3 regions of the Janthinobacterium sp. GW823-FHT03B06 genome follow, and region 3 is predicted to be linked to each of the others. Evidence: predicted binding sites of a transcription regulator. Region 3 holds the regulator's gene; each other region holds the start of a gene.

Region 1 (10,317 bases), on a different contig from region 3:
GAAGTGCTGTTCAAGCAGCAGGGCATCGGCTTTGCGCGCGCCAAGGTGGGCGACCGCTACGTGCTGGAAGTCATGAAGGAAAAGGGCTGGATACTGGGCGGCGAGGGCTCGGGCCATTTGCTGTGTCTGGACCGCCACACGACGGGCGACGGCATCGTCTCTGCGCTGCAAGTATTGTCCGCGCTCAAGCGCAGCGGCCAAAGCCTGCAGCAATGCCTGGCCGAACTGGTGCTGTTCCCGCAAACCCTGATCAATTTGCGTGTGGCGCCCGGTTTCGACTGGCAGAAAAATGCCGCCATGGTGGCCGAGAAGGAACTGGTCGAGGCCGAACTGGGCGACACGGGCCGCGTGCTGATCCGCGCTTCGGGCACCGAGCCGCTGATCCGCGTGATGGTGGAGGCGAAGGACAAGGAGAAGGCCGAGTCGATGGCGCGCCGCATCGCCGACAAGGTCGCCAGCTGAAAACGCCCAGGGTGGCGTTGCACTGCCTTGCCCTGTACGTTTTCAGCAAGCGCCCAAGCGGGAGTGATAGTTATTTCCATCTAATTCGCCTGGGGCAATTGACGAAATTGGGTGGGGGCGTTATTATCTTGTCTTCGGAGTGTGGCGCAGCCCGGTAGCGCACCTGGTTTGGGACCAGGGGGTCCAAGGTTCGAATCCTTGTACTCCGACCAAAGTCATAAGCGGGCTGTCAGAAATGACAGCCCGTTTTCTATTGTGCGACGCCTTGGCATTGCTGGCGCGCATAGACTAAAATGCTGCACCTTTCCGCCCATCGTTCAACGGATAGGACAACGGTCTTCTAAACCGTGAATGGGGGTTCGATTCCCTCTGGGCGGACCAGTTCATGCTGGTCATGCACGCGACAGCCTGTCGCATTGCCATCACTCTTCATCTTTTGCCTGCCTGCCGTGTCACGGCTGCGCAAACAGTACCACGCTCAGCAAATACAACAGCGGCGCCGCGCACAGCAGCGCGGATAGTAGCGACCCCATTTTCTTGCTGGACAGCCGGGCCAGGCGCAGCCGTTCCCGCGCGGGCAAGTGCTGGCGGATCACGCTGCGCGCGCGTAGCTGAAACGGTTGTTCGTGCATGAGATCTCCCTCGTCGATCAGCAGTGGATGCCGTCGAGCATAGCGAGAGGGATCTAAAAATGGTGTAAAAAGCGTGCCTGGCGCCGCAAGCGCGGCGTAAAGATGCGGCTGGAATGGAGGCGGCAGCGGGCGATGGTGCGCCGCTGCCGCTGGTGATGCTTACTTTCCCTGGCGGCGGCGTGCCAGGAAGCCCAGCAGGCCCAGGCCGGCGAGCAGCATGGCATAGGTTTCAGGTTCCGGCACGGCGGAAATGAAGGCCCTGTAGTTGCTCAGATCCTTGGGCAGGCCTTCCACCGTGAACGTGGTGCCGGCAGCCACTGGCGCGGCCCAGTGGAACACCAGTTCGCCCTGGCCGAAGTGGATGGCCAGATAGTCATAGGCGGCCGCGCTCGTATAGGAATTGACCCCGCCGCTCAAGCCTGCCGTGGTGCCGGCAGTGCAGCCCGAAGTGGCGCTGTCGCAATACGAAACGGCGGCGCCCAGGCTGCTGCCGAACACGCCATTGATGTAGCCCTGGATGTCCGAGGGGCTCTGCGGCACCAGATTATCGTCATAATATTTCACTTCCAATGCCGGTGATGGCGAATAGGTGACGGTGCTGCCGGCGATGACGAAACCGCTGGCCGGCCCCACATCGACCCAGGTGGCCGCTTGCGCTGCACTTGCCAGTACGGTCATTGCGGCCAGCATGGATGCCTTGACGGCAATGCTTTTTATGCTTTTCATGAAAATCCCCTTGTGCTTGAGACAGTTGCTACATCGTGTAGGGATACGCCCCTGCCTGCCGGGGAAGTCATCCCATTGCCCGTTTTTAGCTGCTATTTCCTGCGCGTATTGAGTACGCAAATGCAAGCTTACTCTTGATGTAAATTAATACAATTTTAATAATTCTATTGGTTTGCTTGACAACATCGCATACGGCTATGTATGGATGTGCCAGCGATGGCCAATATAACGTTAGGAAATAGCGTGACAAGACGCGCCAGCTTGTGCTAGCGGCGTCTTGCGTGGGAAGAGGGGGGCGGGTTTCAGTCGCTGTTGTTGCTGACGCCAAACAGGCGATCCTTGGCGTTGAGCAGCTTTTGTACCTTGGCGCCCATTTTCATCAGTTGCGCCATCGATTCGGGCGACAGGCGCTGCAAGTCGTCGAACCAGGTGTTGGCCAGGTCGACCAGTTCATACATTTCGCGCATGCGCTCCTGGGCATATTGATCCACGGGTTCCGTGGCCGGCGCCAGCAGCGCTTCGCGCAGCACCGTCAGGGTCGGGGCCACCTCGCGGCGGCGCCGCTCGGCGGCCACCACGCGGAAGATTTGCCACACGTCGCCCAGCGAGGAAAAATATTCGCGCCGGTCGCCGGGGATGCGCGACTGGCGGATCAAGCCCCAGCCCTGCAATTCCTTCAGGCCGATGCTCACGTTCGAGCGCGAAAAACTCAGGTGCTCCGCGATTTCATCCGCGTGCAAAGGATGCTCCGCGACAAACAACAAGGCGTACACTTGCCCCACCGTGCGGTTAAAGCCCCAGCGGCTGCCCATCTCGCCGAAATGGCTGACGAAGGTCAGGATCAGCGGCGTCATTTGGATATTTTGAGTTTTCATAATTATCTGAATTTTTTCACGCCAAACCGCCAGGGTCAATTGATATATGTCATGTTTCGCAGTATTATACAAAAAATCGAATTTACAGAAAATTCTGAAAACTCAAAAAATATAAGATGACGACCTCGCCACTGTCCTTGCCCCGCTTTATTCTTCCCCGTGCCGCCAGTCTGGCGCAAGGCGGCGCCGCCTTGCTGTGGCTGCCGCAAGCGGCCTTGCTGGCCTGGGCCGTCCAAGCCATGCTCGATGGCGCGCCGTGGCGCGCGGCCCTGTTGCCGGCCGCTGGCGTGCTGCTGCTGGGCATGCTGCGCGCCGGCTGCGAAGCATGGGGCGCGCGGAGCATGTATGCGGCGGCGCGCGCGCACCTGTCCACCTTGCGCGGGCAAGTGGCGCAGGCGCTGGCGCGCCGTTCGCCGCTGGACCGCCAGCGCGCCCAGTCAGGCCAGGCGGCCAGCGTCATCGCCGAGCAGGCCGAAGCCATCGTGCCGTATCTGGTGCGCTACAAGCCGGCGCGCTGGAAAGTCATGCTCGTGCCGCTCGTGATCCTCGCCGTGGTGACGCCGCTGTCGTGGATCGCCGCCTTGATCCTGCTCATCGCCGCGCCCCTGATTCCCGTCTTCATGGCCCTCGTGGGCATGGGCGCGCAGGCGGCCAGCCGCGCGCAGATGGTGGAAATGGGCAGCATGAACGCCTTTCTGCTGGACCGCCTGCGCGGCCTGGCCACCTTGCGCGCGCTCGATGCCGTCGATGCCACGGCCGCGCGGCTGGACGCCTCGTCGCAATCCGTGCGCCGGCGCACGATGGTGGTGCTGCGCATCGCCTTTTTGTCGTCCGCCGTGCTGGAACTGTTTTCCGCGCTGGGCGTGGCCATGGTGGCCGCCTTCATCGGCTTCTCGCTGCTGGGCAGCCTCGATTTCGGCACCTGGGGCCGCGAACTGAGCCTGGGGCAGGGCTTGTTCATCCTGCTGCTGGCGCCCGCGTTCTTCGAGCCGCTGCGCGAGCTGGCCGCCGTCTGGCACGACAAGGCGGCCGGCGAGGCGGGCCTGGCCGGACTGCACGATCTGGCCGCCGAGGGCGTGCCTTTGCCGGGCTTTGGTGCGGAAGTTGCCGCCGTCTCCGCCGCCGCCATGGCGGTGGCGCCGCCGCCTGCCATTGACATCCATCAACTGCGCTTTGCCCATCCCGGCGAAGCGCCCGTGTTCGACGGCTTGGACTTGAGCGTGCGCGCCGGCGAACACGTGGCCCTGCTGGGCGCCAGCGGCGCCGGCAAGACCACCTTGCTGTCCCTGCTGGCCGGCTTGCTGCCCGCCGGCGGCGGCGACATCCGCATCGGCGGCGTGCGCCTGAATGACGGTACCGTCAATACCGTGCGCCAGCGCATGGCCTGGATGGGCCAGCGTCCGCACGTGTTTGCCGCGTCCGTCAGCCAGAACGTGACACTGGGCCGGGCAGGTGCGAACGCCGCGCACGTGACGCAGGCGCTGCACCTGGCCGACCTGACCAGCGTGGCGCAGGCGCAGCCGGCCGTCATGCTCAGCGATGGCGGCCAGGGCTTGTCCGGCGGTGAAGCCGTGCGCCTGGCCTTGGCCCGCGTGGCCGTGCATCCGCATGCGGACTTGTTGCTGGTCGATGAGCCGACGGCCCACCTGGACAGCGAAACGGCGGCGCGCGTCACGGACGCCTTGCTGGCCCTGGCAAAAGGCAAGACGATGCTTGTCGCCACGCACGACCCCGTGCTGGCTGGCCGGCTGCAGCGCACGGTGCAAGTTGATGCCCAGGCGCATGCGCAGACGCAGAAGGCAGAGGCGCGCGCATGAAAACATCGCTGATATCGCACCCCGTGCTGCGGCAATTGCTGCTGGCCCAGCCCCGCAAGCTGATCGGGGGCGCCGTGCTGGCGGCCCTGACGGCCGTGGCCGGCATGGCCTTGCTGGGCTTGTCCGGCTGGTTCATCACGGCCACCTCGATCGCCGGCTTGCATGCCTCGACGGCCATCCTGTTCGACGTGTTCGGCCCGTCGGCCGGCATCCGCCTGCTGGCCATCGGCCGCACTGGCTCGCGCTATGCGGAGCGCCTCGTCACGCACGACGCCACGTTCGCCGCCCTGGCGGCCATCCGCGTGCAGCTGTTTCGCGGCTGGTCGCGTCCGGAAGCGGCCAGCCGCCTGCTGCGCCAGCCCGCCAGGCTGCTGTTCCGCCTGACGGCCGATATCGACGCGCTCGAATCGCTGTATCTGCGCCTGCTGGTGCCCGCCTTCACGGCACTGTGCGTGGCCCTGCTGGCCGGCGTGGCGTTGGGCGTGATGCAGTGGCAGCTGGGCCTGGGCCTGGCCGCGTGGCTGCTGGCCGCCGGCGGCGGCATCAGCTGGCTTCTGGCGCGCGGCGCCCGCCGTCCCGCCATCGTGCGTACACGCGCCATCGAAAAACTGCGTTCCGCCACCATCGACCTGGTGGCGGGCCAGACGGACCTGGTGATGGCGGGCCGCATCGACGCCCAGTGCGCCGCGCTGGGACAGATCGACCGCTCGCTGGCGCAAGCCGATGTTGCCCTGCTGCGCCTGGAGACGGCGGCGGGCGCTGCATATGGCGTGGCGGGCAGCGCGACCCTGGCAGGGGTGCTGCTGGCCGTGGCCGCGCTGGTGCAGCAGCAGGCGCTGAACGTGCCGCTGGCAGCCCTGGCCCTGTTGATTGCATTGACAGCCGTGGAACCGTTTGCGGGACTGCGCCGCGGCGCGCTGGAAGCGGGGCGCATGCTGCTGGCCATGCGCCGCCTGGCGCCGCGCCTCGATGCTCAGGAGATCGCAGTGCCGCCGGCTGACAGCGCACCGGGCTTGCGCCTGGAACATGTCAGCGCCGCACATGCGGGCAGTGATGTCGCCATCTTGCACGACGTATCGCTGCACATCGGCGAGGGCGAACGCGTGGCCTTGATCGGCCCCAGCGGCGCGGGCAAGTCGACCTTGCTGGCCATCGCCGCGCGCGAGCTGGCGCCGTTGTCGGGCACGGTGCACGCGGGCCGCGCCTGTTTGTTCACCCAGAAGACGGAACTGTTCCAGGACAGCTTGCGCGACAACCTGCGCTTGGCCGCCCCGTCCGCCAGCGATGCGCAGCTGTGGGCGGCGCTGCAGGCGGCCGGCCTGGACGACGAGGTGCGGGCCTTCGCGGACGGCCTCGATACCATGCTGGGCGAGGGCGGCCTGGGCTTGTCGGGCGGCCAGGCGCGCCGGTTGGCACTGGCGCGGCTGTTCCTGCACGCATCGACCTTGTGGCTGCTGGACGAGGCGACGGAAGCGCTCAATGCGCAGACGGCGATCGATGTCCTGCAGCGCCTGGGCGCGCGCTGCGAAGGGCGCAGCTTGCTGATCGCCACCCACTTGCGGCGCGAAGCAGCGCTGGCGGACCGGCTGGTCAGCCTGCGCGATGGCCGTATCGTCGGCGACGCGCGCCGTGGCACGCCAGCCTTCGAGGCGGCGCTGGCGGGCCTGCGCGCAGATTAAGGCATCAAGGAACGACTGGAGGCACAGGCGGCGCTGCCTGACAGCTTTGCAACAACAGCGCCAAGCGAAACAGCATCAGATAGATACCAAGTTTACACACAGTAGGGAAATACCAAGGAAATCATATGGACTTCGATATTGTCGCTTTATCCAGACTGCAGTTCGCGCTGACAGCTCTGTACCACTTTATATTCGTTCCGCTGACGATAGGGCTGTCAGTGATCCTCGCCATCATGGAGACGGTCTACGTGATGACGAACCGCCCCATCTGGCGCGACATGACCAAGTTCTGGGGTGTCTTGTTCGGCATCAACTTCGCCATGGGCGTGGCGACGGGCGTCGTCATGGAATTCCAGTTCGGCATGAACTGGAGCTATTACAGCCATTATGTGGGCGACATTTTCGGCGCGCCGCTGGCCATCGAGGGCTTGATGGCTTTCTTCCTGGAAGCGACCTTCGTCGGCCTGTTCTTCTTCGGCTGGGACAAGCTGTCGAAGCGGGGCCACCTGGTCACCACCTGGCTGGTGGCCATCGGCTCGAACTTCTCGGCCCTGTGGATTTTGATCGCCAACGGCTGGATGCAAAATCCCGTCGGCGCGGCCTTCAATCCGCAGACCATGCGCATGGAAGTGACGGATTTCGGCGCCGTGCTGACGAATCCCGTGGCACAGGCGAAATTCGTGCATACGGTGTCGGCCGGCTACACGGCGGCGGCGATCTTCGTGCTGGGTATTTCCGCCTGGTATCTGCTGAAGGGCCGCCACGTGCAGCTGGCCAAGCGCTCGATGACGGTGGCCGCCTCGTTCGGCCTGGCCGCCACCTTGTCGGTGGTGGTGCTCGGTGACGAAAGCGGCTACCTGTCGTCCGAACATCAAAAGATGAAGCTGGCCGCGATCGAAGCCATGTGGACCACGGAGCCGGCGCCCGCCGCCTTCACGGCCATCGGCTTTCCCGACGCGAAAGCGCGCGAGACGCATTACGCCGTGCACATCCCGATGGTGATGGGCTTGATCGGCACGCGTTCGCTGACGACGGAAATCCCCGGCATCGAGCAATTGGTCGACCGCGGCGAGCTGCTGATCCAGGATGGCATCAAGGCGTACGACGCGCTGCAAACCATCCGCAGCGTGGCGCCAGGTGCGCCTGTGCCGCAAGAGGCGAAAGACATGTTCGAGTCGAAAGGCCAGTCCATGGGCTATGCCTTGCTGCTGAAACGCTATGTCGACGATCCGCGCCAGGCCACGCCCGAGCAGATCCGCCAGGCCGCGCTCGACACCGTGCCGCCCGTGGGGCCCTTGTTCTGGTCCTTCCGCGTGATGGTGGGCCTGGGCATGTTCTTTATTTTGCTGACCGGCACCTTCTTCATCCTGTCGACACGCCGCACCCTGGACAAGCATCGCTGGCTGCTGAAGCTGGCCGTGTTCGCCATCCCGTTGCCGTGGGTGGCCATCGAGGCGGGCTGGATCGTGGCCGAAGTGGGCCGCCAGCCGTGGGTCATCGAAGGCGTGCTGCCGACGGCCGTGGCCGTCTCCAACCTGGGGGCGTCGACGCTCCTGATTACCATCGCCGGCTTTGCCGCCATCTACACCGTGCTGTTGATTATCGAAATGAAGCTCATGCTCAAGGCCATCCGCAAGGGGCCGGAAGAGACGCCGCGGGCTCCCGTGCCAGCGGCCGCAGCCATTCATACTCAACGCGCCTGAGGAGGGCCAGACCATGATTTTGCATGAAATGATTTCGTATGAAACCCTGCGCCTGATCTGGTGGTTGCTGATCGGCATCCTGCTGGTGGGCTTTGCCATCACGGACGGCTTCGACCTGGGCACGGGCATGCTGCTGCCGTTTGCCGGCAAGACGGACCTCGAGCGCCGCGTCATCATCAACAGCATCGGACCCGTATGGGAAGGCAACCAGGTGTGGCTGATCCTCGGCGGCGGCGCCATCTTTGCCGCCTGGCCGCAGCTGTACGCCGTCTCGTTCTCGGGCTTTTATCTGGCCATGTTCGTCATCCTCGTGGCGCTGATCGTGCGTCCCGTCGCCTTCAAGTTCCGCAGCAAGCGCGAAGACCCGCGCTGGCGCGCCCGCTGGGACGCGGCCCTGTTCGTGGGCGGCTTCGTGCCGGCCCTGATCTGCGGCGTGGCCATCGGCAACGTGCTGCAGGGCGTGCCGTTCCGTTTCTCGCCGGACATGCATATCTTCTATGATGGCAGCTTCTTTGCGCTGCTCAACCCGTTCGCCTTGCTGTGCGGCCTCGTCTCGGTGGCCATGCTGGTGATGCACGGCGCCACCTGGCTGCAAGTGAAAACGGACGGTGCCGTGGCGGAACGTTCGCGCCGCTACGGCAGCGTGGCGGCAATCGCCACGGTCGTGCTGTATGCGGCAGCCGGCGCGGCCTTGTGGCTGTGGGTCGATGGCTACCGCGTCACCAGCGCCGTCGTCGTCGACGGCCCGTCGAACCCGATGCTGAAAACGGCGCAAGTGCACGTGGGCGCCTGGTTCCTCAACTTCGCCGCCCACCCGTGGACCTGGATCGCCCCTGCGGTCGGCTTGCTGGGCCCCTTGCTGGCGTTCGCCTTGCTGCGCGCGCGCCGCGAAGTGCCCGCCTTGCTGGCCAGCGCGGCCAGCATCGCCGGCATCATCCTCAGCGTGGGCGCGGCCATGTTCCCGTTCATCCTGCCATCGTCGATCGACCCGCGCGCCAGCCTGACGGTGTGGGATTCCTCGTCCAGCCACATGACCCTGTTCATCATGCTGGTCGTCACCGCCGTCTTCATTCCCCTCATCGTGGCGTATACGACGTGGGTGTATAAAGTGCTGTGGGGTAAGGTTGACGGCAAAGCCATCGAAGACGACAGCGGTCACGCTTATTGAGAACACCTGACTAAACCTACTGCGCGTCGCCCTTTGCGGCCGGCGATGCTCACCGTACTGGAGTACGGTTGCGCTTCTCGACCACAAATCGCTGCCGCTCGCTACGGTTTTGTTAGGTGTCGTTAGTTTGATCGTAAAAACGATCAAGCTGGAATTGAAGAAAGGAAATAATTATGTGGTACTTCGCCTGGATACTGGGTCTTCCGCTGGCGGCGACGTTCGCCGTGCTCAATGCGATGTGGTATGAAGTCGCCGATGGCGACACGACGCCCGAGCAGTACCGCGACACGCCGAACTAGTCGCGCCTGAATTTGATCTGCCCCGCCCGGTGCAATGGTTTTGCCATTGCCGCCCGGCGGGGCATTTTTATGGTTTTTCGCGGATTTCAGTCAAGCAAATCCCGCCATGCCGTGAAAGAGGAAAGATTTGTTGTACGGCCAACACGGTATTCGCCGCCGTACCGGCAGAACTTCACTGAGCCTTGCCGAACGCACGGCTTTTTCATTGCCGGCTCCCTGCATTGTCATCGACGCGACGTACGTCCGCGGATCGGGCCCGTCTGCACAGGCGGAAATTCGCTAACACTTGCCCTTGCACACTTCACGTCATTTGATAATAAATTTGTGATTTTTGTTTTATTTTTGTTGTTTTCATTTATTTTTATTAAATTTACTTTAAATCGCCAAAGCTTAGCTGTAAAATAAGTTGCTTTATATAAATATAAAGTGACGAGTTGGCAAGGAATTTGACTTCGAATGATCGCCTCTCACTCATGCGAGAGCAATGTCATCTCGGTAGCTGAACCAGAGGCAAGCATAGTTAATTCAAGGAAAATATTATGAGCATGATAAGGGGACTCAAGCTAACGCACCGGCTGGCTGTACTGATTGTGATCTTTTCGGTCGGTTTCATCCTCTATGGCCTGTGGTCGTTCAAGACTCTGCAAGAATGGAAAGTGAACGGCCCTGTTTATCAGAAAATAGTGCAAAGCAAGGATCTGATTGCGGACGTGTTGCCACCGCCGGAGTACATACTGGAATCCTATCTGGTCAGTTTTCAGCTGCTGGCGACCGAGGATCGTGCCGAACAGGCGCAGTTAATCGCACGATTTAACACGCTCAAACGTGATTACGATGAGCGCCATGCATTCTGGAAGGGCGCGACACTGGATGCCGATATCGCCGGGCTGCTGCTGAACAAGGCGCATGCGCCGGCGCTGGCCTTCTACACGGTTGCACTGCAACAGTTCATCCCC
Region 2 (10,317 bases), 250 kb from region 3:
GCGGTATCGATGCCGACGAAGCCGACCTGCTCGAGCGCCTGGCGCGCCAGTATCCGCTGGCGGTGCTGATGCTGCTCACGCGCGGACAGCAGCAGGATGTGCTGATCCGCGCCATGCGCGCTGGCATGCGCGAAGTGCTGCAGCTGCCGCTGGTGCACAAGGCCTTTCACGAGGCGATGGATCGGGTCGATATCCAGGCCGGCGTGACGCAGATGCGCGACGGTAAAGTCCTCGCCTTCATCTCGTGCAAGGGCGGCAGCGGCGCCACTTTTCTATCGACGAATTTTTCCTACGCGCTGGCCAGCCTGGCCGGCTGCAAGGTGCTGCTGATCGACCTGCATGGCCAGTTCGGCGACGCCACCCTGTATGTCTCGGACCAGAAGCCGGCGATGACACTGTCCGACATCTGTGCCCAGATCGCGCGCATGGACGGCGCCTTCCTCGCCTCGTGCCTGGTGCACGTGACGCCGAACTTCGGCGTGCTGGCGGCGGCCGACGACCCCGCGCACAAGGTCGACATGCAGCCCGAGCACATGGACCGCATCCTGGCCGTGGCGCGCCAGCACTACGACTACATCGTGCTCGACGTGGGACGCCAGATCGATGCGCTGTCGTTGCGCGCGCTCGACAACGCCGACGCCATCTATCCGGTGCTGCAGCTGGCCTTGCCCGACATCCGCGACGGGCGGCGCCTGCTCGACATTTTCCGTTCGCTCGGCTATCCGGGCGAGCGCCTGCGCCTGATCGTCAACCGTTATGAGAAGGGCGGGCGCCTGCGCCTGGCGGACCTGGAGCAGGCGCTGGGCGCGGAAGTGGTGCACACGGTGCCCAACGATTACATCGCCGCCACCGATTCCGTCAACCAGGGCATCCCGCTGCTGCAGCTGTCGCGCACCAGCGCCGTGGCGCGCAGCCTGGCCGAGCTGGTGGAACTGGTGACGGCGCGCCGCGTGACGGAAAGCCGCGGCCTGTTCGACCGCCTGTTCAGCCGCAGCGAGGTTTAGGACAGAAACATATGTCAAGGCTCCCGCCGGGGGCCATCATGGGAGCCGAGATGACTTTACGCGAACGCCTGGCGGCAAATGAAACGGTGCGCCCCGCCAGCAATGGACAAGGCGCGCTGGCGCTGCACGCCTACCAGGAACTGAAAAAAACCATGCACCAGACGATACTCGACCGTATCGACCTGGAACGCCTGAAACGCCTGACTGCCGAGCAGTTCAAGCATGAGCTGGCGCTGCTGGTGCAGCGCGTGATCGAGGAAGAGCGCATCGTCCTCAATCAGCACGAGCGGCATAGCCTGGTGCTCGACATCCAGCACGAGATGCTGGGCTTTGGTCCGCTCGAACCCCTGCTGGCCGATGCCAGCGTGTCCGACATCCTCGTCAATACCTGCGACAAGGTGTATGTGGAGCGGGGCGGGCGGCTGCAGCTGACGGACGTGACCTTCCACGACAATGCGCACCTGATGAAGATCATCGAAAAGATCGTCTCGCGCGTGGGACGGCGCGTCGATGAATCGAGCCCGATGGTCGACGCGCGCCTGCCGGACGGCTCGCGCGTGAATGCCATCATTCCGCCGCTGGCCGTCGATGGCCCGATCCTGTCCATCCGGCGCTTTGCCGTGCAGCCTTTGAGCATCGCCAACCTGCTCGACTACAAAAGCCTGACGCCGCCCATGGTGCAGGTGTTGCAGGCGCTGGGCCAGGCGAAGATCAATATCCTGATCTCGGGCGGCACGGGCAGCGGCAAGACGACCCTGCTCAACGTGCTGTCCGGCTTCATTCCCGGCAGCGAGCGCATCGTCACCATCGAGGATGCGGCCGAACTGGCGCTGCGCCAGCCGCACGTGGTACGGCTGGAAACGCGCCCGCCGAATATCGAAGGCAAGGGGGAAGTAAGCCAGCGCGCGCTGGTGCGCAATGCGCTGCGCATGCGGCCCGACCGCATCATCCTGGGCGAGGTGCGCGGCGCCGAGGCGCTCGACATGCTGCAGGCGATGAACACGGGCCATGAAGGGTCGCTGGCGACCATCCATTCGAACACGGCGCGCGACGCGCTGGCGCGGCTGGAAAACATGGTCGGCATGGCCAACGTGAACCTGACGCCGCGCGCCACGCGCCAGCAGATCTGTTCGGCCGTAACGGTGGTGATGCAAGTGTCGCGCCTGACGGATGGCGCGCGCAAGCTGGTCAGCCTGCAGGAAGTGACGGGGATGGAAGGCGACATCATCGCCATGCATGAAATCTTCCGCTTCGAGCAGACGGGCGTCGATGCCGACGGCAAGGTGCAGGGCCACTTTTGCGCCACGGGCGTGCGGCCCCGCTTTACGGAGCGCTTGCGCATGTTCGGCGCGCCGGTGCCGGACACGGTGTTCGACCCGGACCGAATTTATGAGTAAGGGGGAGGGATCATGGACCTGGTGTTCTACGGCTTTGCCGTGCTGCTGTTCGCCGCCTGCATTCTGATGGTGGAAGGGGCCTGGCTGTGGTGGTCGGGCACGCATGGCAGCGCGGCGCGGCGCATCAACCGGCGCCTGCGGCTGATGGCGGCGCGCGGCGAGGCGGGCGGCGAGCGCGTCTCCATCCTCAAGCAGCGCCGCTATGCGCGTTCGCCCGGCCTGGAGCGGCTGCTGCGGCGCATGCCGCAGGCGGCGCGGCTGGATCATTTGCTGCTGCAATCGGGCTTGTCCTGGTCGGTGGCGCAATTCCTGGGCGGCAGCGGCGCCTTGCTGCTGGCGGCCTTGCTGCTGTTGGCGGCCTGGTCCATGCCCTTGCCCGGCGCCTTGCTGCTGCTGTCCTGTGCCGTGAGCGCACCGTGTTTGTTCGTGCTGCGCGCGCGCGCGGCGCGGCTGAAAAAGATCGAGGCGCAACTGCCGGAAGCGGCCGATTTCCTGGCCCGCGCGCTGCGCGCCGGGCACTCGTTTTCGAACGTGCTGCAGATGGTGGGAGACGAACTCAATGAGCCGATCAGCGGCGAATTCAAGACGGCGCACGAAGAGATCAATTACGGCGTGCCGATGAACGAGGCGCTGCAAAACCTGGCTGCGCGCATCCCGCTGACGGACTTGCGCTACCTCGTCATCGCCGTGCTGGTGCAGCGCGAATCGGGCGGCAACCTGGCCGAGGTGCTGGTCAGCATCGCCCGCATCATCCGCGCCCGCTTGAAGTTGCTGGGACAGGTGCGCGTGCTGTCGGCCGAGGGGCGCATGTCGGCCTGGGTGCTGGGCCTGATGCCGGTGGTGATGATCGGTGTCATGGCCCTGGTCAACCCGCAATACATCCGCCTGCTGTGGACCGATCCCAGCGGCATCAAACTGTTGTGGTACGCGGCTGGCATGGTGGCGCTGGGTGTCGTCTGGATGCGTAACGTCATCCGCATCCGTATTTGAAGGGCGCGCCTGAAAAAAAGTCCATGGCGTTGTTGCGTCGCCTCGCCGTACGCCCGTACTGTCTTCGGCGACGCGCCTAGCCCTGAACGTTTTTTCAGTCGATCAGAGGAGGAATACTTCATGACCGGTGCACAACTGCTGTTCTTGTTGATCGTCTTTGCCGTGGTGGTGGCGCTGGCCCTGCTGGCGTGGCTGATCTTCTTTCCCGGTACCTTGCGCCAGCGTCTGTTCGGCGCCACGGCGTCGGCCGCCAGCGAGGCGGTGGCCGATACTGGCTGGGTCGAGCGGGTGGTGCGCGTGGCGCAGCCGTTCAGCAAGCTGTCGCTGCCGGAAGAGGGCTGGGAGCGCTCGCCGCTGCGCACGCGTTTCATGAACGCGGGCTGGCGCCAGGCGAGCGCGCCGGCCCTGTACTTTGCGGCGAAAAGCGTGCTGGCCCTGCTGTTTCCCACCGCGCTGGGCCTGTATGCGGCCAGCGCCATGGCGGCGCAGCTGCGCAGCGTGCTGCTGTTGCTGCTGTGCGTCAGCGCCACCATCGGCTATTACCTGCCCAACCTGGTGCTGGCCAGTACGGCCAAGCGGCGCCAGCGCGACATTTTCGAAAACATCCCCGATGCGCTCGACTTGCTGACCGTGTGCGTGGAAGCGGGCCTGAGCCTGGAGCGCGCGCTGGTAAAGGTGTCGGGCGAGATCCACATCAAAAGCGTGGTACTGGCGCAGGAATTGCAACTGGTGCTGATGGAAATGCGCGCCGGTTTTTCCAAGGAAAAGGCGCTGCGCAACCTGGCCTTGCGCAGCGGCGTGGAAGACGTCGATACCCTGGTCGCCATGCTGATCCAGTCGGAACGCTTCGGCACCAGCATGGGCGATTCGCTGCGCGTGCATTCGGAAAATCTGCGCGGCAAGCGCAGCCTGCTGGCCGAGGAGGCGGCGGCGAAGATCGCGTTAAAGCTGCTGTTCCCGCTGATTTTTTGCGTCTTTCCCACCCTGATGCTGGTGCTGATGGGGCCGGCCGTGATCGAAGTCTATCGCGTGCTCGTGCCGGCCATGGCCAGCCGCTGAAAGGAGTCTCACCATGCGCTTGACGATATCCCGCCTGGCCGCCGCCTGCGCCTGTCTGGGCCTGGCCGCCTGTACCACGCAGCTGGCCCATGCACCGGCGCCGCAGTGGCCTGACGCCGATGCCGCCTATGCGGCGGGGCGCCAGCATGTCGAGCGGGGCGACCTGCCCGCGGCGCAAGCGGCTTATGAGCAAGCCCTGCGCCATGCGCCGCGCCACGTGAACGCGCGCAACGGACTGGCCGTGCTGCACGCGCAGCGGGGCGAGCATGACGCGGCGATCGCCCATTGGCTGGCCTTGACGCAGGAGGCGGGTACACGGCAGCCGCAGCAGGCCTATCTGTTCAGCAATCTCGGCCACGCCTATTATTTAAGCGGCCGCGACGCGCAAGCCTTGCCCGTGCTGGAACAGGCGTGTCTGCTCGATCCGCTCAATGCGCTGGCCTGGCAGCACCTGGCGCAGGTACTGGAACGGCTGGGACAGCACGAGCGCGCCGCCGTCATGCGGCGCCAGGCGGCCAGCTTGCAGGAACACGATGTGCGGCGCGATCTGGCCTTGTTGCGCGGCGAGGCGCCGCCGCAGGGCGTGCCCGCGCCGGTGCCCGATGCGCCCGCCATGGCGCGCGTGGAGATCACGCAGAGCGATGGCATGGCCCGCCTGAGACGCGTGCCGGCGGCGGTGCGCAGCCTGACCGTTAGCCCATTGGTGCCGGCTGCGCCTGCGCCTGTGACTGGCACGCCGCGTCCGCGCCTGGAAATTGTCAACGGCAACGGCGTGCCGGGCCTGGCCGCCGCGCTGGCGCGCAGTCTGGCAGGAGCGCCCGTGCAGGTGGTGCGCCTGGCCAATGAAGCCAGCTTCCAGGTGGCGCGCACGCGCGTCGAGTACCGGCCCGCGCAGGAACAGGCGGCGCGCCAGCTGGCCCGCCAGTTGGGTACGCAGGTGCAGACCCAGGTGCAGACCCAGGCCGCCGATTGCCCCGCCAGCGAGCTGCGTCTGGTACTGGGGCGCGACTTGAGCGACCCCGCCATGCTGCACCGCTATTATCTGCAGCAATTGCAGCTGGCGCGCCAGGCGCTGGCACGGCTCGGTTAACACGCATCGGCTGGCATAAAAAAACGCGGCGCCTTTTGCGGGCGCCGCGTGCTTTTGAGCGTGCCAGTGCTTATTTAGCCTGGCGGCGGCGCGTAAAGGCGAGGGCGGCCAATCCCGTCCCCAGCAGGAACAGGGTGCCTGGCTCCGGCACTTGCAAGGGATCGATGACGACGATGTCGGTGCGCGTGGACTTGGAAAAATTCAAGGTGTAGCTGCCGGCGGGCAGGGCGAAATTCGAGGTCAGGGAAAACATCGCGAAGCCATTCGTGAAGGCGCGCCCGGTGGCCGGGTCGTTGGTGCCGGCCGTCATGTTCAGGCTGAACGGGTCCAGGCTGCCGACCGTATGGTTGCCGTTGATGTCGCTGCCATTGCTGGCATCGCCATCAGGCGCGAACTGGAAGATCACGCCGTCGGCATTCGCATGCGACAGGCAGCCGACGGGACTGGCGGCATTGCACGAGATATTGAAGATATCCATGATCGACACGTTCGATTTGTCGCCCATGGTCGTCACGCTGGTGCGCAGGTCGCGCCGGCCCATGAAGCTGAAGGTGATGAAGCCGGCGCTCGACAGGGTCAGGTTGACGGAGCCGGTCAGCGTGTCGCCGGCCGTCGACGTGGCGGCGCCTACCGTGTTGCGCTGTGCTTCCGAGACGGCGCTCACGGTGGAGCCGGCGGCCGTGAGCATATTGCCGAAGGCGTGCGCATCGCCGCGGGCGAACTCCAGGGTGGAGCTGGGGCTGGGGCCGTAGTGGTTTTGCGGCAAGCCGCTGCAGCCGCCGCCCGAACATACTTGCAGCACGTCGGCGTTGGCGGCCGGACCCGTATTGACGGCGCGCGGATTGACGGCCACGCCGCCCTGGAAAAAGGCGCTGTCGCTGGCATTGCGGTTGGCGCCAGCCAGCGACAGCGCGCCGGCGCTGGTGGTGATGCGGAAATTGTTCAATTCGTTGACGGCCAGGCCGTACGCACCTGCCTGCGCCTGACCGCTGGCCAGCAGACTTGCCGCCGCCAGTGCGCCCAGCCAACCCAGGGTCTTGTTTCGTGTGTGATCGACGTTCATCGCAGCCTCTTATCGTAGTCAGTCTCGGGAAATCCGGGGGAGAAAGAATCCAGAATGTCCAGAATGACTTGTCTGAATTCATCTCGTAGACAGTGATAAGCAGCTTGTATGCCACACAAAAAAAGCACATTGAATCAAGTGCTTGCGTAAAGCAGACTGAGCCGGTGGAAGCAAAGTGTAAGAAAGGCCGACGCCGCTTTCAGGTGCCTCGGTGATAACCCAGGTGGCCGCCCGAATTGCGCGCGCAGCCGCAGCCGATGCGCGCCACTTCCTCGCCCTCCGTCAATTTCCAGTTGGTAATCGTCGTGTGCTGCCAGTCGATGTCGCTTTTCTTGACAGGCTTCACCGTCAACGTGCGGGCGGCCGCATCCGTGTACTCCATCAGCTCTTCGTCGTCGGCGATGTCGAAATGGCGGTGGATCAGGGAAATGCCGAAGCGGTCGAGCGCGCCATAGCGCTGCAGCACGTCGCGCAGTTCGCGAAAACACGCCAGGTCGTCGGGCAGCAGCGGATGGACGGCGGAAATATCGGCGACGGGCTGCCATTGCATGGCGTGGATGTTCAGGCTGTGCATGATGTTCTCCTGTGCCCCTTGTCGCTAGCCCAGGCTGCCGGAGGGGCGCCGGCACGCCTGGCGAAATGCTCATCGTGGCCGCAACGCCGTTGCGGCGCTTGCGCCAGATCAAAGGTGCGGCACATCATGGCTTGCCCGGTAAAATAGGCCATGGCAAACAAAACCCCCACTTTCCCCGGCGCACGCACGGGCCGCGGCCAGGTCCTGGCCGTGCTGCTGTCGAACCGCGACCAGTCCGGCGCCGAGCCGCTGCAAGGCCGCGTCTCGCTGGCCGCCATCGTGAAAGCGCTGAAACGCAAATACCACTGGCCCATCGAAACGCACAGCTTCCCCGCGAATACGCAGGACGGCCGGGCCAGCTGGGCAACCGTCTACAGCTTGCCGGACAAGGTGATCGAGGCCGCGCTGGACAGCGGCGGCCGGGAGTGGCTGGAGAGCCGGGGAACGGTCGGGCGGCGCTGAGCGCGCGGCCTGCCTTACTCGATCACTTTATTCGAGCCGGAAGCCGACCTTCAGCGTGACCTGGAAATGCGCCACCTTGCCATCGACGATATGCCCGCGCGATTCCGTCACTTCATACCAGTCCATGTGCTTGACCGTCAGCGCCGCCTTGGCAATGGCATCGCGTATCGCCTGATCGCTGCTCTCGGTGGACGTGCCGACCAGCTCGATCAATTTGTAAGTGTGTGCGGACATGATATTTCCCCAGGTAGGCAAGCCAGACATCGGGAGCCTGCATTGCGCAGGCACGTGCTCATCTTGCGCCTAAATGTGCTGATAGTCATTGCGCGGTGCAGCAAGGCGATTGCGAATCTGGCGAAGGCTGCCATCATGTTGGCAACATTGCTGTCGGTTAAAACCGGGACTTCAGTTGGTCTTGTCGGCGTGTGGGTGGAGATAGTCCGCGTTGCGTCCCACGCTATGCGCTCACTTCGGGTCGCGATGAGCGTCAATGGCACCAGGAGCATCCTGCAGGCGCCTGGGAAGAAAAAGGTTAGCTACACAACTAAATGGGTAGTCGTTTGAAGGCACCCTTCGTGAACTTCGATGCATTCAGCCCGGCTTTGATCTCTGAAAAAGGCGGGTCTCCGCAAGGACGGTGCACACGAAACACCCCGCTCTCCACCAATTGCGACAATGTTGCCGCAGGCTCCAGTCGAGTATGCTTGTAGGCGATGTGACTGTGATGCTCTACGAAAGGATGGCTTCCGACCTGAAGCTCACAAGTTGCATCGAACGGGACGTTCGGATAGGTCGAACAAACGCATACCAGCGCGCACATATTGTCAGGATAGCCATCGATGGGCGCTGGGTCATTTAGTACTATAAATAAATGAAACATACCACCAGGACCAGATGGTATGAGGAGTGTTTCCTTGGCTCGCGGTAACCAGCCGGGCATCATGCCGCCGATGTAAAAGCGGCGTTGATCGCCTGCTGCTCGCGTAATTGTTTTTTCAGTAACCGTGTCTGTTCATTATTAAATTTAAGTACTTCGAACAATTTTTCTAACGTGATGGGTACTGATGAGCCTTCAGGATCTTCCCACTCAGGGCAAATTTTGTGAGTGAGGTCGCGAATCTGATATTTGCTCAAGTGACCAAAATCTTTCCAAGTTTCTGCGAGAACTTCAAACTCGGCTTCAGATAATTCCAGAAGGTCTTGCTCTGGCGAGCGAATCCGACTTCCGTCACGCAAAGCCACAGCATGATCCTCACGATCCGCGATCCACGCATCCCACCCATTATCTTCAGATGAGGACATTCCGTTAATGCGATTCAGTGTTTGAGACAGAACAGGTCCGTGATCCATAGAAACAAGCTTGTCGCCAATGATCGGATCGCCGTACATCTCATATGAGCGCCGCTCTGCTAGATAAAGCAACTTCATCAGCTTAAGTACAGGAAGGCGGCCTTGGGCTTGAAATAGGAAGTAAGCGGCAACCTGCGCGGCTTTCTTTTCGGAATATAAGTTTTGCATAATTTTGAGCCTCCATCGCATCAATTTTGAGCAATTTGGATAGCTATTCGAGATCAATCTACGCACAAAGTACATCGCTGTCAACATATTGCCGTGCATGATGCTCTGGCCCATGCAACATGTGCGGAAAGTGGATGAGATCAGTTTAACTGTATAAATGTACAGTATTTTTGATAATTGTCAAACGAAATCGATAAGCGCCAGCGCATCGGCTGGATGGCTTTGCCGCTAGACGGGGAGGTCGGTCAACGTGCTTCTGCATGTCGTCATGCGGCAAAAAGGGTTCCACCGTGCACCAGCCTGGAAACCACACTGATTGATGCCTGTCTTTGCCGGGAACGTCGACAAGAAGCCACGCTGGAAAGTAGTACGTGAGGTGTGATTGCTTGTAATCAAGAGAGGCGCAACTATAAGTTGGCGTTGTCACGTGCTTGCTACTGATCCAAAAGAAAAGGGCTTACATTTCTGTAAGCCCTTGATATTCTTGGTGCCGACTGCCGGTTTCGAACTGGCCACCTGATGATTACAAATCAACTGCTCTACCAAATGAGCTAAGTCGGCAAAAACTGCGCGTTGCGAATTATACGCTATTTAATGCGTGTCAGGGTCGGGCGGCCGCCTTTTTTTGGCGGCTCGTCGTCGCCGGGCGTGGCGGCATCGCGTTGTTCGGGGGAGCTGGTCGGCACGGACGACAGGGTCGGAGCGCTGCTGGCGGGGGCGAGCACGGGCGGCGGCACGTCGGCGGAGGCGGGGCTGTCCGTCGGTTGCGCGTCGGGGTCATCGTTGCCCAGCACGGGCTCGAAGGCCATGCCCTGGCCGTTTTCGTTGGCGTAGATGGCCATCACGTTGTCGACCGGCACGTAGATTTCGCGCGAGACGCCGCCAAAGCGGGCGTGGAAGCGGATGGCGTCGTTGTCCATCTTCAGGCCGCTGGTGGCGCCGAAGCTGATGTTGAGCACGATTTCGCCCTTTTTCACGTATTCCATCGGTACCGTGGTGCGCGAATCGACTTTGACCGCGAGATAAGGCGTGTAGCCGCTGTCGGTGCACCATTCGTAGATGGCGCGCAGCATATAAGGTTTGGTTGAGATTTCAGACATGATAGGCACTGTGAGGCGGGAGCGCCCCCGTCAGCATGAGGCGGGCGCACCGGTAGTTCA
Region 3 (10,317 bases):
TGAGCGCGTGCGAAGCGAGCATCAGGCTGCCTTCCATCAATTCCGGCACGACTTCGGCCGCACCCGCGCTTTTCAGCTGGTCGAGGTCGGTATCGTCGTGGCTGCGCACGATGACGGGCAAGGTCGGCGCCATTTCTTTGAGTAAATGTAATAACTTCAGTGCCGACGCGGTATTCGCATACGTGATCACCACGGCGCTGGCCCGGTAGATGCCGGCCGCCACCAGGCTTTCGCGCCGGCCCGCGTCGCCATACGAGACGTGGGCGCCGGCCAGCTGCGCTTCCTGCACCCGTTCCGGGTCCAGGTCCAGCGCGTGGTATTCGATCTTTTCTTCCGCCAGCAGGGTGGCCAGGCTTTGCCCGCTGCGCCCGAAGCCGGCGATCAGCACGTGTTTCTGCGAAGCCATGGTGCGCGTGGCGATCTTCGTCAGCGCCAGCGATTGCATCATCCAGTCGTTGGCGGCCAGTTTCATGACGATGGCGTCCGACTTGGCGATGAGGAAGGGCGCCACCAGCATCGACAGCACCATCGAGGCCAGCACCACCTGCACGACGAACGGGTCCATCAGCTTGATGCCGCCAGCCAGATTCAGCAGCACGAAGCCGAACTCGCCCGCCTGCGCCAGCGCCAGGCCCGTGCGCAATGACACGCCTGTCGATGAGCCGAACAGCCGGGCCAGGCCCGCGATCAGGGTGAATTTCAGCAGCACGGGGCCGCACAGCAAGAGCAGGACGAGCCACCAGTTATCAAGCACCACGCGGATATTGAGCAGCATGCCGACGGTGATGAAGAACAGGCCCAGCAGCACGTCGCGGAACGGTTTGATATCCTCTTCCACCTGGTGCTTGAATTCCGTTTCGGAAATGAGCATGCCGGCCACAAACGCCCCCAGGGCCAGCGACAGCCCGGCGCGCTCCGTGATCCAGGCCGCGCCCAGGGTGATCAGGAGCAGATTGAGCATGAACAATTCCTGCGAGCGGCGCTTGGCGACGATGGTCAGCCAGCCGCGCACCATCTTCTGGCCGAGGAACAGCAGCAAGATCAGCACGACCAGGGCCTTGCCGCCGGCCCAGGCCAGGGTTTCGGCCAGGTTGTCCGAATCGCGCGTGAGGGCGGGAATCAGGATCAGCAGGGGCACGACGGCCAGGTCCTGGAACAGCAGGATGCCGATGATTTTGCGGCCGTGTTCGCTTTCGAGTTCCAGCCGTTCCGTGAGCATTTTCGAGACGATGGCCGTCGACGACATGGCCAGCGCGCCGCCCAGGGCGAACGCGGCTTGCCAGCTCAGGTGGATGTAGGCGGACAGGTAGCGCCCGACGAACCAGCCGAAGACGACGGTGGCGATGATGGTGGTGACCACCTGCGCCATGCCTAGGCCGAAAACGATGCGCCGCATGGCGAGGAACTTGGGCAAAGAAAACTCGAGTCCGATGGAAAACATCAGGAAGACGACGCCGAACTCGGCCAGGGTATGGCTGGCTTCGTTTTCCGCCGCCAGGCCCAGCGCATGGGGGCCGATGACGATGCCGACGGCCAGATAGCCCAGCATGGGCGGCAAATGCAACATTCTGAAAGCGACCACGCCCAGCACGGCGCTGCCGAGTAACATCAGGGTCAGTTCAAGCGAGGAAAACATGGGTTGCCCGGTACGGTCAATGGAAATCGTTGTTTGTTGTGACTGGCAAGTTTTTTGCTTTCCTAATTCGTTTATACTTTGGGCATGAGTGTAACCCATGAAAAAACAATGCTGAAAGCTTTTGATCGAATTGACATGCAAGCGACCACCAAGCGCGCTGTCGCGCTGGCCCGCACCACCTTGCAGATCGAGTCCGACGCCATCAATGCGCTGCACGCGCGCCTGGCAACGGACGACAGCGTGGGCCGCGCCGTGGCGCTGCTGCTGCAGTGCAAGGGGCGTGTCGTCGTCTCGGGCATCGGCAAGTCCGGCCATATCGCGCGCAAGATCGCCGCCACCCTCGCTTCCACCGGCACGCCGGCCCTGTTCGTGCATCCGGCCGAAGCGGCCCATGGCGACTTGGGCATGGTCACCTCGGACGATGCTTTTATTGCCATCTCGTACTCGGGCGAGTCGTCCGAACTGATGGCCATCATGCCCGTCGTCAAGCGCATGGGGGGCGTACTGATTTCCATGACGGGTAAACCGAATTCCAGCCTGGCCCAGCTGGCCGATGTGCACCTGGATATTTCTGTTGAAAAAGAGGCCTGTCCGCTGAATCTGGCGCCGACGGCCAGCACCACCGTCACCCTGGCTCTGGGCGATGCGATCGCCGTGGCCTTGCTCGACTTGCGCGGCTTCAAGGAAGAAGATTTCGCCCGCTCGCACCCGGGCGGCGCCCTGGGCCGTCGCCTGCTGACGCACGTGCATGACGTCATGCGCAGCGGCGAACGGGTGCCGAAAGTACCCGTGGACGCCTCGCTGCTGCAGGCGCTGGAAGAAATGACGAAGAAGGGCATGGGCATGACGGCCGTCGTCGATGCGGACAACCGCCCCGTGGGCGTGTTTACGGATGGCGACTTGCGCCGCATGTTCGAGCGCGTGCAGGACTTCACGCAAGTGGCGATCCGCGACGTCATGCATGCGCAGCCGCGCAGCATCGCGCCCGAACGCCTGGCTGTCGATGCCGTGGCCGTGATGGAACAGTTCCGCATCAACCAGATGCTGGTCGTCGATGCCGACGGCAAGCTGGTGGGCGCCCTGCATATCCATGATCTGACGCAAGCGAAGGTGATCTGATGGAGAGCGTAGCGGACAACCTGGCGCGCGCGGCCAAGGTCAAACTGATGATCTTTGACGTCGACGGCGTGCTTACCGACGGCAGCCTGCATTTCGGCCCGGACGGCGAAATGATGAAAACGTTTAATGTGTATGATGGCCTGGGCATCAAGCTGCTGCAGGAATCCGGTGTGCAGACGGCCATCATCAGCGCGCGCCGCTCGGCCATCACGGCACGCCGCGCGCAAGACCTGGGCATTACCCATGTGCACCAGGGCGGTCACGACAAGCTGACGCCGTTTCGCGAACTGCTGGCGCTGACGGGCTTGACGGAAGAGCAATGCGGCTACATCGGCGACGACGTCATCGATGCGCCCATCCTGCGTCGCGTGGGCTTTGCCGTCAGCGTGCCGGGCGGGCGTCCGGAAGCGCAGGGCCTGGCACACCATGTGACGCAGGCCGGCGGCGGCCGCGGCGCGGTGCGCGAAATCTGTGAATTCCTGCTGCGCGCCCAGGACAACTATGCGCGCGTCATGGCGCCGTTCCTGGAGTGAGGTGCGCCTTGCCGCCAGTGACCTATGAAAGAGTGAAACCCTATGCGTAAGCCAGGAGGCGCCCATCGCTGGCGCATGATTTTTACCCTGCTGGGCGCGGTCGTCGTCGCGCTGGCCAGCTTTTGGCTGCTTGAAGTGATGAACAAGAATGGCCAGGACATCAAGGCCAGCAAGAATTTGGGTGAGCCCGACTATTTCATCACCAATTTCAGCCTGGTGCGCATGGACTTGACGGGTAAGCCCAGCTATATCGTGTCGGGCAACAAGCTCACGCATTATCCGGCCGACGATTCGTCCGATATCGACCAGCCCTTCGTGCGCAAGCTCACGCCGGGCATGCCGCCGTTGAACATGAATGCGGAACTGGCGCATATCGACCAGGACAATACCCGGCTGCAACTGCACCGCAAGGTCGTGATCGACCGCGTGGCCAGTCCGAAGGCGCAGAACCTGACCGTGAGGACGGAAGCGCTGACGGTGTTTCCGGACGAAGAAAGAATGGAAACGGACGTGCCTGTCGATATCCTGACGGGCGCCTCGCGCATCAATGGTATCGGCATGAAGGCCAATAACGCCACCGGCGTGGTGGAAGTGCAGAATGCCTTGCGCATGGTCCTCCCGCCGAAACCGCGCCCGGCCGCGGCGGCAAAATGACAGAATGAAACAAGGAAACCATACTATGAAGAACATCTTGCTGTTGAGCGTATTTTCTCTGGCCCTCATGGGCGTGGCGCATGCCGAGAAGGCCGATTCCGAGAAGGAAGCCGTCATCACGGCGCGTAGCGGCCACGTCGATGACGTCAAGCAGATTCGTACCCTGACGGGCGACGTCGTGCTGGTCAAGGGCACGCTGACCATGAAGGCGGGCCGGGCCCTGATCACGGAAGACCCGCAAGGCTACCAGTTCATCACCTTCTGGGCAGATCCCGGCAAGCTGGCCACGTTCCGCCAGAAGCGCGATGGCGCCGGCGACCTGTGGGTCGAAGGCGAAGCGGAGCGCGTGGAATACGACAACAAGACGGAAGTGGTGAAACTGTTTTCCAAGGCCAAGCTGACGCGCCTGGAGGGCACGAAAGTGACCGATGTGGCCAATGGCGCCTTCATCTCGTATGACAGCCGCAAGGAAGTATTCAAGATGGAAAATTCCGACAGCGGCACCAGCACCTCCGATGGCGGCAGCGTGCGCATGGTGATCCAGCCGAAGACCAAGGCGCCCGCGGCGGAGAGAGCGCCGGCCACACCTGTGCCAGGAACGAAATAATGGACAATACCCGTTGCGGCAGCACCCTGATCGTTCGCGGACTGCAGAAAACCTATGGCAAGCGGCAGGTCGTGCATGATGTCTCGCTGCAAGTCGAATGCGGCGAAGTGGTGGGGCTGCTGGGCCCGAACGGCGCCGGCAAGACCACCTCGTTCTACATGATCGTCGGCCTGGTGCCGTCGGATGGCGGCAGCATCGACATCAGCGGCGTGGACATTTCCAGCCTGCCGATCCACCGCCGCGCGCAGATGGGCCTGTCGTATCTGCCGCAGGAGGCGTCCGTGTTCCGCAAGCTGACGGTGGAAGACAATATCCGCGCCGTGCTGGAAATCCAGACCGTCGAAGGCCGTCCTTTGAAGAAGGCCGAGATCGAGGAACGCCTGGATAAACTGCTGGCCGACTTGCAGATTGAAAAGTTGCGCGAGAACCAGGCGCTGTCCCTGTCGGGCGGCGAGCGCCGCCGCGTGGAAATCGCCCGCGCCCTGGCCACCGATCCCCGTTTCGTGCTGCTCGACGAACCGTTCGCCGGCGTCGACCCGATCGCCGTGATCGAGATCCAGCGCATCGTGCGCTTCTTGAAGGAGCGCAATATCGGCGTGCTGATCACCGATCATAATGTGCGCGAGACGCTGGGTATTTGCGACCGTGCCTACATCATCAACCAGGGCTCGGTACTGGCGTCGGGACGCCCCGACGACATCATCGCGAACGAGTCGGTACGCCGGGTCTATCTGGGCGAACACTTCCGCATGTAAGCCAATGAAACAATCATTGCAGCTGCGCACTTCGCAGCACCTGGCACTGACGCCGCAGTTGCAGCAATCGATACGCCTGTTGCAATTGTCTACTCTGGAATTGCATCAGGAACTCGAGCAACTGCTGACGGACAATCCCTTGCTCGAGCGCCTCGACGATCCGCTCGACCGTTCGCTGCGCCTGCTGTCCGACGGGGCCTTGAGCTCCACGGCCGCGCCGGCCGAAGCGCCGCCCCAGCCGCCAGGCCAGGAGGCGCCCGCGGCGCCGGCCGAAGCGGAAACCTTTGACGGCGAGGCGGGCGAGGGCCCGGCCGCCGCGGATGGCGGCGACAGCGACTGGAGCGAAGCGAGCCGGGGCAAGGCGCCCGACGACGAAGATTCCCGCCCGCAACTGGAGGCCCATCACTGTACCCTGCGCGAACACCTGATGGAGCAGATGCGCGTGACGGTGCTCGAATTGCGCGACCGCGCGCTGGTCGAGCTGATCATCGACGCGCTCGACGACAATGGCTACCTGGAAGAGTCGCTCGACGACATCCTGGCGCGCCTGCCGGAAGAGCTGGAAATCGATGCCGACGAGATGCGCACGGCCTTGTCGCTGCTGCAAAGTTTTGATCCGCCCGGCGTGGGCGCGCGCAATGCGTCCGAATGCCTGGCGCTGCAAATCAAGCGCTTGCCGCACATCGCCATGGTGACGCGGCGCATGGCCCTCGTCATCGTGGAAAAGCACCTGGCCTGGTTTGCCCAGCGCGATTTCAACAAGCTGAAAAAAGCCCTCGATTGCGACGATGAAGACTTGCGTGAAGCGCAGACGGTAATTCGCCAGTGCAACCCGCATCCGGGCGCCGTGTTCGCTGCGGACGTGTCCGATTACGTGGTGCCCGACGTCGTCGTCAAGCGCGCGCGCAATGGCTGGCAAGTGACCCTGAACAACGACGTCATGCCGCGCCTGCGCGTCAACGCCATGTACGCCAACTTGCTCAAGCAGGGCAAGGGCGAGGGCGCCATGGGTGCACAGTTGCAGGAAGCCAAGTGGCTGATCAAGAATATGCGCCAGCGCTTCGACACGATTCTGCGCGTGGCGCAGGCGATAGTAGAAAGACAAAAGAACTTTTTTTCGCATGGGGCCGTTGCCATGCGCCCCCTTGTGCTCCGTGAAATAGCTGATACACTGGGTTTACACGAGAGTACTATCTCGCGGGTAACAACTCAAAAGTACATGCTGACCCCGCACGGCATGTTCGAGTTGAAATATTTCTTTGGTAGCCACGTCGCCACCGAAGCGGGGGGCGAAGCGTCATCGACGGCGATACGGGCATTGATCGTGCAACTGACAGGAGCAGAAGACCCTAAAAATCCTTTATCCGACAGTAAGATTGCGGACATGCTGGGGGAACAAGGCATGGTGATTGCGCGACGTACTGTTGCCAAATACCGGGAAGCGTTAAAAATTCCGCCAGTGAGCCTGCGTAAGTGTTTGTAAGTTTTTTTCGGTTCCTCTGCGGGCCGGATACGATGGACCGCACGAACCCGATCATCTTTAGGAGTGTGTATGAATCTCACCATCAGCGGACATCATCTCGAAGTGACACCAGCCATCCGTGAATACGTACAAACGAAGCTGGAGCGCGTGAAACGTCATTTCGATCAAGTTATCGATATCGCCGTGATTCTGACCGTGGATAACCTCAAAGAGAAAGAAAAACGTCAAAAGGCCGAAGTCAACCTGCGTCTGAGTGGCAAAACTGTCTATGTGGAAAGCCTGGCGCACGACCTGTATGCCGCGATCGATACCCTGATCGACAAGCTCGATAGGCAAGTGATGAAATACAAAACCAAAGTGCAAGGGCACGGTAAAGAGGCGATCAAGCATCTGCCAGACAGTTCGGAAGAAGAATTCGCCCCCGCCTAAGCGGCCCGCGACTTTCAACCGGCTGTGATCAACTAAGGGCGCACATTGCGCCCTTTTTTGCGTCCAGCGAAACGCAATGTTCGCCGCGCAGGCGCTAGAATGTTTGCACTTTCACTTCTTTCCTGCCTGCCATGAGCGACCTCGTCCAGATTTCCATCCGCCACCGCACGGGCCACATCGTGCTCGACCGTCCGAAAGCCTTGAATTCCCTGTCGCTGGAGATGGTGCGCGCCCTGAGCGCGGCCTTGCTGGCCTGGCGCGACGATCCGCAGGTGGACGCCGTGGTGATCCGCTCCAGCAGCGAAAAAGCCCTGTGCGCGGGTGGCGACATCCGTTTCTTTTACGACGCGGGCCTGGCCACGCCGCAGGGCGGCAGCGCCTTGCTGGAAGATTTCTTTACGGAAGAATATGCTTTAAATCATCTGATTCACTTCTACCCGAAACCGTATATCGCCGTCATGGATGGGGTGGTGATGGGCGGCGGCATGGGCGTGGCGCAAGCGGGGCCCGGCAACCGCCTGCGCATCGTCACGGGCCGCACGCGCATGGCTATGCCGGAAGTCAATATCGGCCTGTTCCCCGACGTGGGCGGCAGTTACTTTTTATCCCGTCTGGCGGGTCAGCTGGGCCTGTACCTGGGCTTGACGGGTTTGACGATCAACGCGGCCGACGCCCTGTACACGGGCCTGGCCGACGTGTATCTGCCCGAGGCGCAGATGGGGGCGCTGCTGGCCCTGTTCGAGTCCACGCCGGGCGAAGGCTTGCCGGTCGCCATCAAGGCGCTGGCGGCGCCTTTCCAGGCCGAGGCGGGCGCTTCCCCCCTGGCCACGGCGCGCGCGGCGCTGGACCGCCACTTCAGCGCGGGTTCGGTGGCCGCCATCATGGCCTCGCTGGCGCAGGATGACGGCGCGTTCGCGGCGAAGGCGCTGGCGGCCATGCGCCTGCGCTCGCCCTTGATGATGTCGGTGACCCTGGAGTTGCTGCAGCGGGGCGCCCACCTGGGCGTGGCCGATTGCCTGCGCATGGAGCGCACGGTGGTGCGCCACAATTTCGAACATGGCGAAGTGCTCGAGGGCGTGCGCGCGCTGGTGGTCGACAAGGACAATGCGCCGCGCTGGCAGCCTGCCAGCCTGGACGGGGTCGACGCGGCCATGGTGGCGCGTTTCTTCGCCCCCGTCTGGCCGGCGCAAGCCCATCCGCTGCGCCACCTCGACTGATTAAGAACGCTCGCGGTGGCGCAGCACGACTCTTTCTTTGGGGCCGAAATACTGCGCCAGCCGTTCCGCCATGTACACGGAGCGGTGCTGGCCGCCCGTGCAGCCCAGCGCCACCGTCAGGTAGCTGCGGTTGTCGGACTTGAACGACGGCAGCCATTTCTCGATGAAGGCGCGAATGTCGGCCAGCAGCTCCAGCGCGCTCGGTTGCGCGTCGAGGAAGGCGATCACGGGCGCGTCGCGGCCGTCGAGCGGGCGCAGGGCCAGGTCGTAATAGGGATTGGGCAAGGCCCGCACGTCGAAGACGAAATCGGCATCGAGCGGCACGCCCAGCTTGAAGGCGAACGATTCGAAGAACAGGGTCAGCGGCGCGCGCTCTGAGGCGACGATATCCTTGATCCACGCGCGCAGTTTGTTGGCGCTCAGGTCCGAGGTATCGATCACATGGCCCAGCTGTTCGATGGCCGACAGGCGTTCGCGTTCTTCCGAGATGCACTCGATCAGGGTGCGGCGGCTGGCCGGATTCTGGTTCGGACGCAACTCGTGCGACAGCGGATGGCTGCGCCGCGTTTCCGAGAAGCGCGCCACCAGCGAATGCGTGGTGGCTGTCAGGAACATGACCTTGACGTCATGCCCCTGGTCGCGCAACAGCGCGACATTGTGCGGCAAGCTGACGAGCGATTCGGCGCTGCGCGCATCGACGGCGACGGCCAGTTGCGGCGTGCCTTCGTCGAGCAAGGTTTGCACCAGGCTCGGCAGCAAGGCCGGCGGCAGGTTGTCGACGCAATAGTAGCCGGTATCTTCCAGCACATTGAGCGCGACGGATTTACCGGAGCCGGATATTCCGGTGATAAGGACGATATGCATAGCCCGATCATACAATAAAGACCGGCACCGCGCTCCCGATGCAATTATCTTTACAAATTATTGCAATTTGGGCTGTGATATTTCTTTGCTGCACGCGCCAACAATGCTGTCGGATTACGCGGGGCCTTGCCCCACCTCGGCGGCCCCGCTAATCCGACCTACGTTGCTAATCGCCGCTCATGGCGAGGCGTTGCCGTTCCATGAACTCCTGCAAGGTATCGATGCCGCGCAGTTGCAGAATCGTGTTGCGCACGGCCGCTTCCAGCAGGACGGCGATGTTGCGGCCGGCGGCGACGGGGATGACGACCTTGCGCACGGGCAGACCGAGTACGTCTTCCGTGGGAAACAGGAAAGGCAGGCGCTCGACTTCCTCTTCCAGCGCGTTGCGGCGCACCAGATGGACGATCAGTTTCAGGCGCATCTTGCGGCGCACGGCCGTTTCGCCAAAGATGGCCTTGATGTCGAGCAAGCCCAGGCCCCGCACTTCCAGCAGGTTTTGCAGCAGGGGCGGGCAGCGGCCTTCGATCATGTTCGGCGCGATGCGCGAGAATTCGACGGCGTCGTCGGCCACCAGGCCGTGGCTGCGCGAAATCAGCTCCAGCCCCAGCTCGCTCTTGCCCAGGCCCGAATCGCCCGTGATCAGCACGCCCACGCCCAGCACGTCCATGAACACGCCATGCATGATGATGCGCTGCGCCAGTTTTTTCGACAGGTAGACGCGCAGAAAGTCGATCACTTGCGCGGCCGGCAGCGGGGTGGAGAACAGGGGGATGTTTTGCTCGTCGCAGATGGCGAGGATGTCGGGCGGCGTTTCCAGCCCTTGCGCGATGATCAGCGCGGGCGGACCGCCGGCGATCAGTTCGCCGATCACGTGGGTACGCGTGTTGACCTTCAGGCGCTGATAGTAGTTGATTTCCTGGTGACCGAAGACCTGGATGCGGCCCGGATGGATCAGGTTCAAGTGGCCTACCTGGTCGGCGGCCGACGAGACGTCGCCCGAGATCAGGCGCTCGCCGCCGG

What was found. Region 3 encodes sigma-54, which starts transcription at its own class of promoters, with help from an activator protein. Its sites were predicted from a motif close to TGGCANGNAANCTGCTTT; they were not measured.
Region 1: the regulator sigma-54 is predicted to act here: its motif matches at 2,052-2,069, upstream of AC1RBA_RS26255 (PEP-CTERM sorting domain-containing protein).
Region 2: the regulator sigma-54 is predicted to act here: its motif matches at 6,700-6,717, upstream of AC1RBA_RS13080 (EDSAP-1 family PEP-CTERM protein).

What each region holds. Positions count from the first base shown of each region.
Region 1 is NZ_JBXAJE010000011.1:117,774-128,090, reverse strand. It holds gene glmM (phosphoglucosamine mutase) at 1-462, shown strand, start outside; tRNA gene AC1RBA_RS26270 (tRNA-Pro) at 598-674, shown strand; tRNA gene AC1RBA_RS26265 (tRNA-Arg) at 769-843, shown strand; gene AC1RBA_RS26260 (hypothetical protein) at 915-1,094, opposite strand; gene AC1RBA_RS26255 (PEP-CTERM sorting domain-containing protein) at 1,254-1,820, opposite strand; gene AC1RBA_RS26250 (GbsR/MarR family transcriptional regulator) at 2,123-2,674, opposite strand; gene cydD (thiol reductant ABC exporter subunit CydD) at 2,812-4,512, shown strand; gene AC1RBA_RS26240 (amino acid ABC transporter ATP-binding/permease protein) at 4,509-6,191, shown strand; gene AC1RBA_RS26235 (cytochrome ubiquinol oxidase subunit I) at 6,317-7,894, shown strand; gene cydB (cytochrome d ubiquinol oxidase subunit II) at 7,908-9,062, shown strand; gene cydX (cytochrome bd-I oxidase subunit CydX) at 9,236-9,361, shown strand; gene AC1RBA_RS26220 (methyl-accepting chemotaxis protein) at 9,901-10,317, shown strand, end outside.
Region 2 is NZ_JBXAJE010000003.1:444,644-454,960, reverse strand. It holds gene AC1RBA_RS13105 (CpaE/TadZ family protein) at 1-1,004, shown strand, start outside; gene AC1RBA_RS13100 (TadA family conjugal transfer-associated ATPase) at 1,055-2,401, shown strand; gene AC1RBA_RS13095 (type II secretion system F family protein) at 2,414-3,391, shown strand; gene AC1RBA_RS13090 (type II secretion system F family protein) at 3,512-4,450, shown strand; gene AC1RBA_RS13085 (LytR C-terminal domain-containing protein) at 4,464-5,540, shown strand; gene AC1RBA_RS13080 (EDSAP-1 family PEP-CTERM protein) at 5,611-6,603, opposite strand; gene AC1RBA_RS13075 (hypothetical protein) at 6,803-7,177, opposite strand; gene AC1RBA_RS13070 (hypothetical protein) at 7,328-7,639, shown strand; gene AC1RBA_RS13065 (dodecin) at 7,667-7,873, opposite strand; gene AC1RBA_RS13060 (Panacea domain-containing protein) at 8,579-9,271, opposite strand; tRNA gene AC1RBA_RS13055 (tRNA-Thr) at 9,643-9,718, opposite strand; gene AC1RBA_RS13050 (ClpXP protease specificity-enhancing factor) at 9,745-10,257, opposite strand.
Region 3 is NZ_JBXAJE010000003.1:192,847-203,163, reverse strand. It holds gene AC1RBA_RS11920 (cation:proton antiporter domain-containing protein) at 1-1,636, opposite strand, end outside; gene AC1RBA_RS11915 (KpsF/GutQ family sugar-phosphate isomerase) at 1,721-2,755, shown strand; gene AC1RBA_RS11910 (KdsC family phosphatase) at 2,755-3,288, shown strand; gene lptC (LPS export ABC transporter periplasmic protein LptC) at 3,331-3,942, shown strand; gene lptA (lipopolysaccharide transport periplasmic protein LptA) at 3,968-4,549, shown strand; gene lptB (LPS export ABC transporter ATP-binding protein) at 4,549-5,304, shown strand; gene AC1RBA_RS11890 (RNA polymerase factor sigma-54) at 5,309-6,787, shown strand; gene hpf (ribosome hibernation-promoting factor, HPF/YfiA family) at 6,857-7,216, shown strand; gene AC1RBA_RS11880 (enoyl-CoA hydratase/isomerase family protein) at 7,348-8,433, shown strand; gene rapZ (RNase adapter RapZ) at 8,434-9,297, opposite strand; gene hprK (HPr(Ser) kinase/phosphatase) at 9,464-10,317, opposite strand, start outside.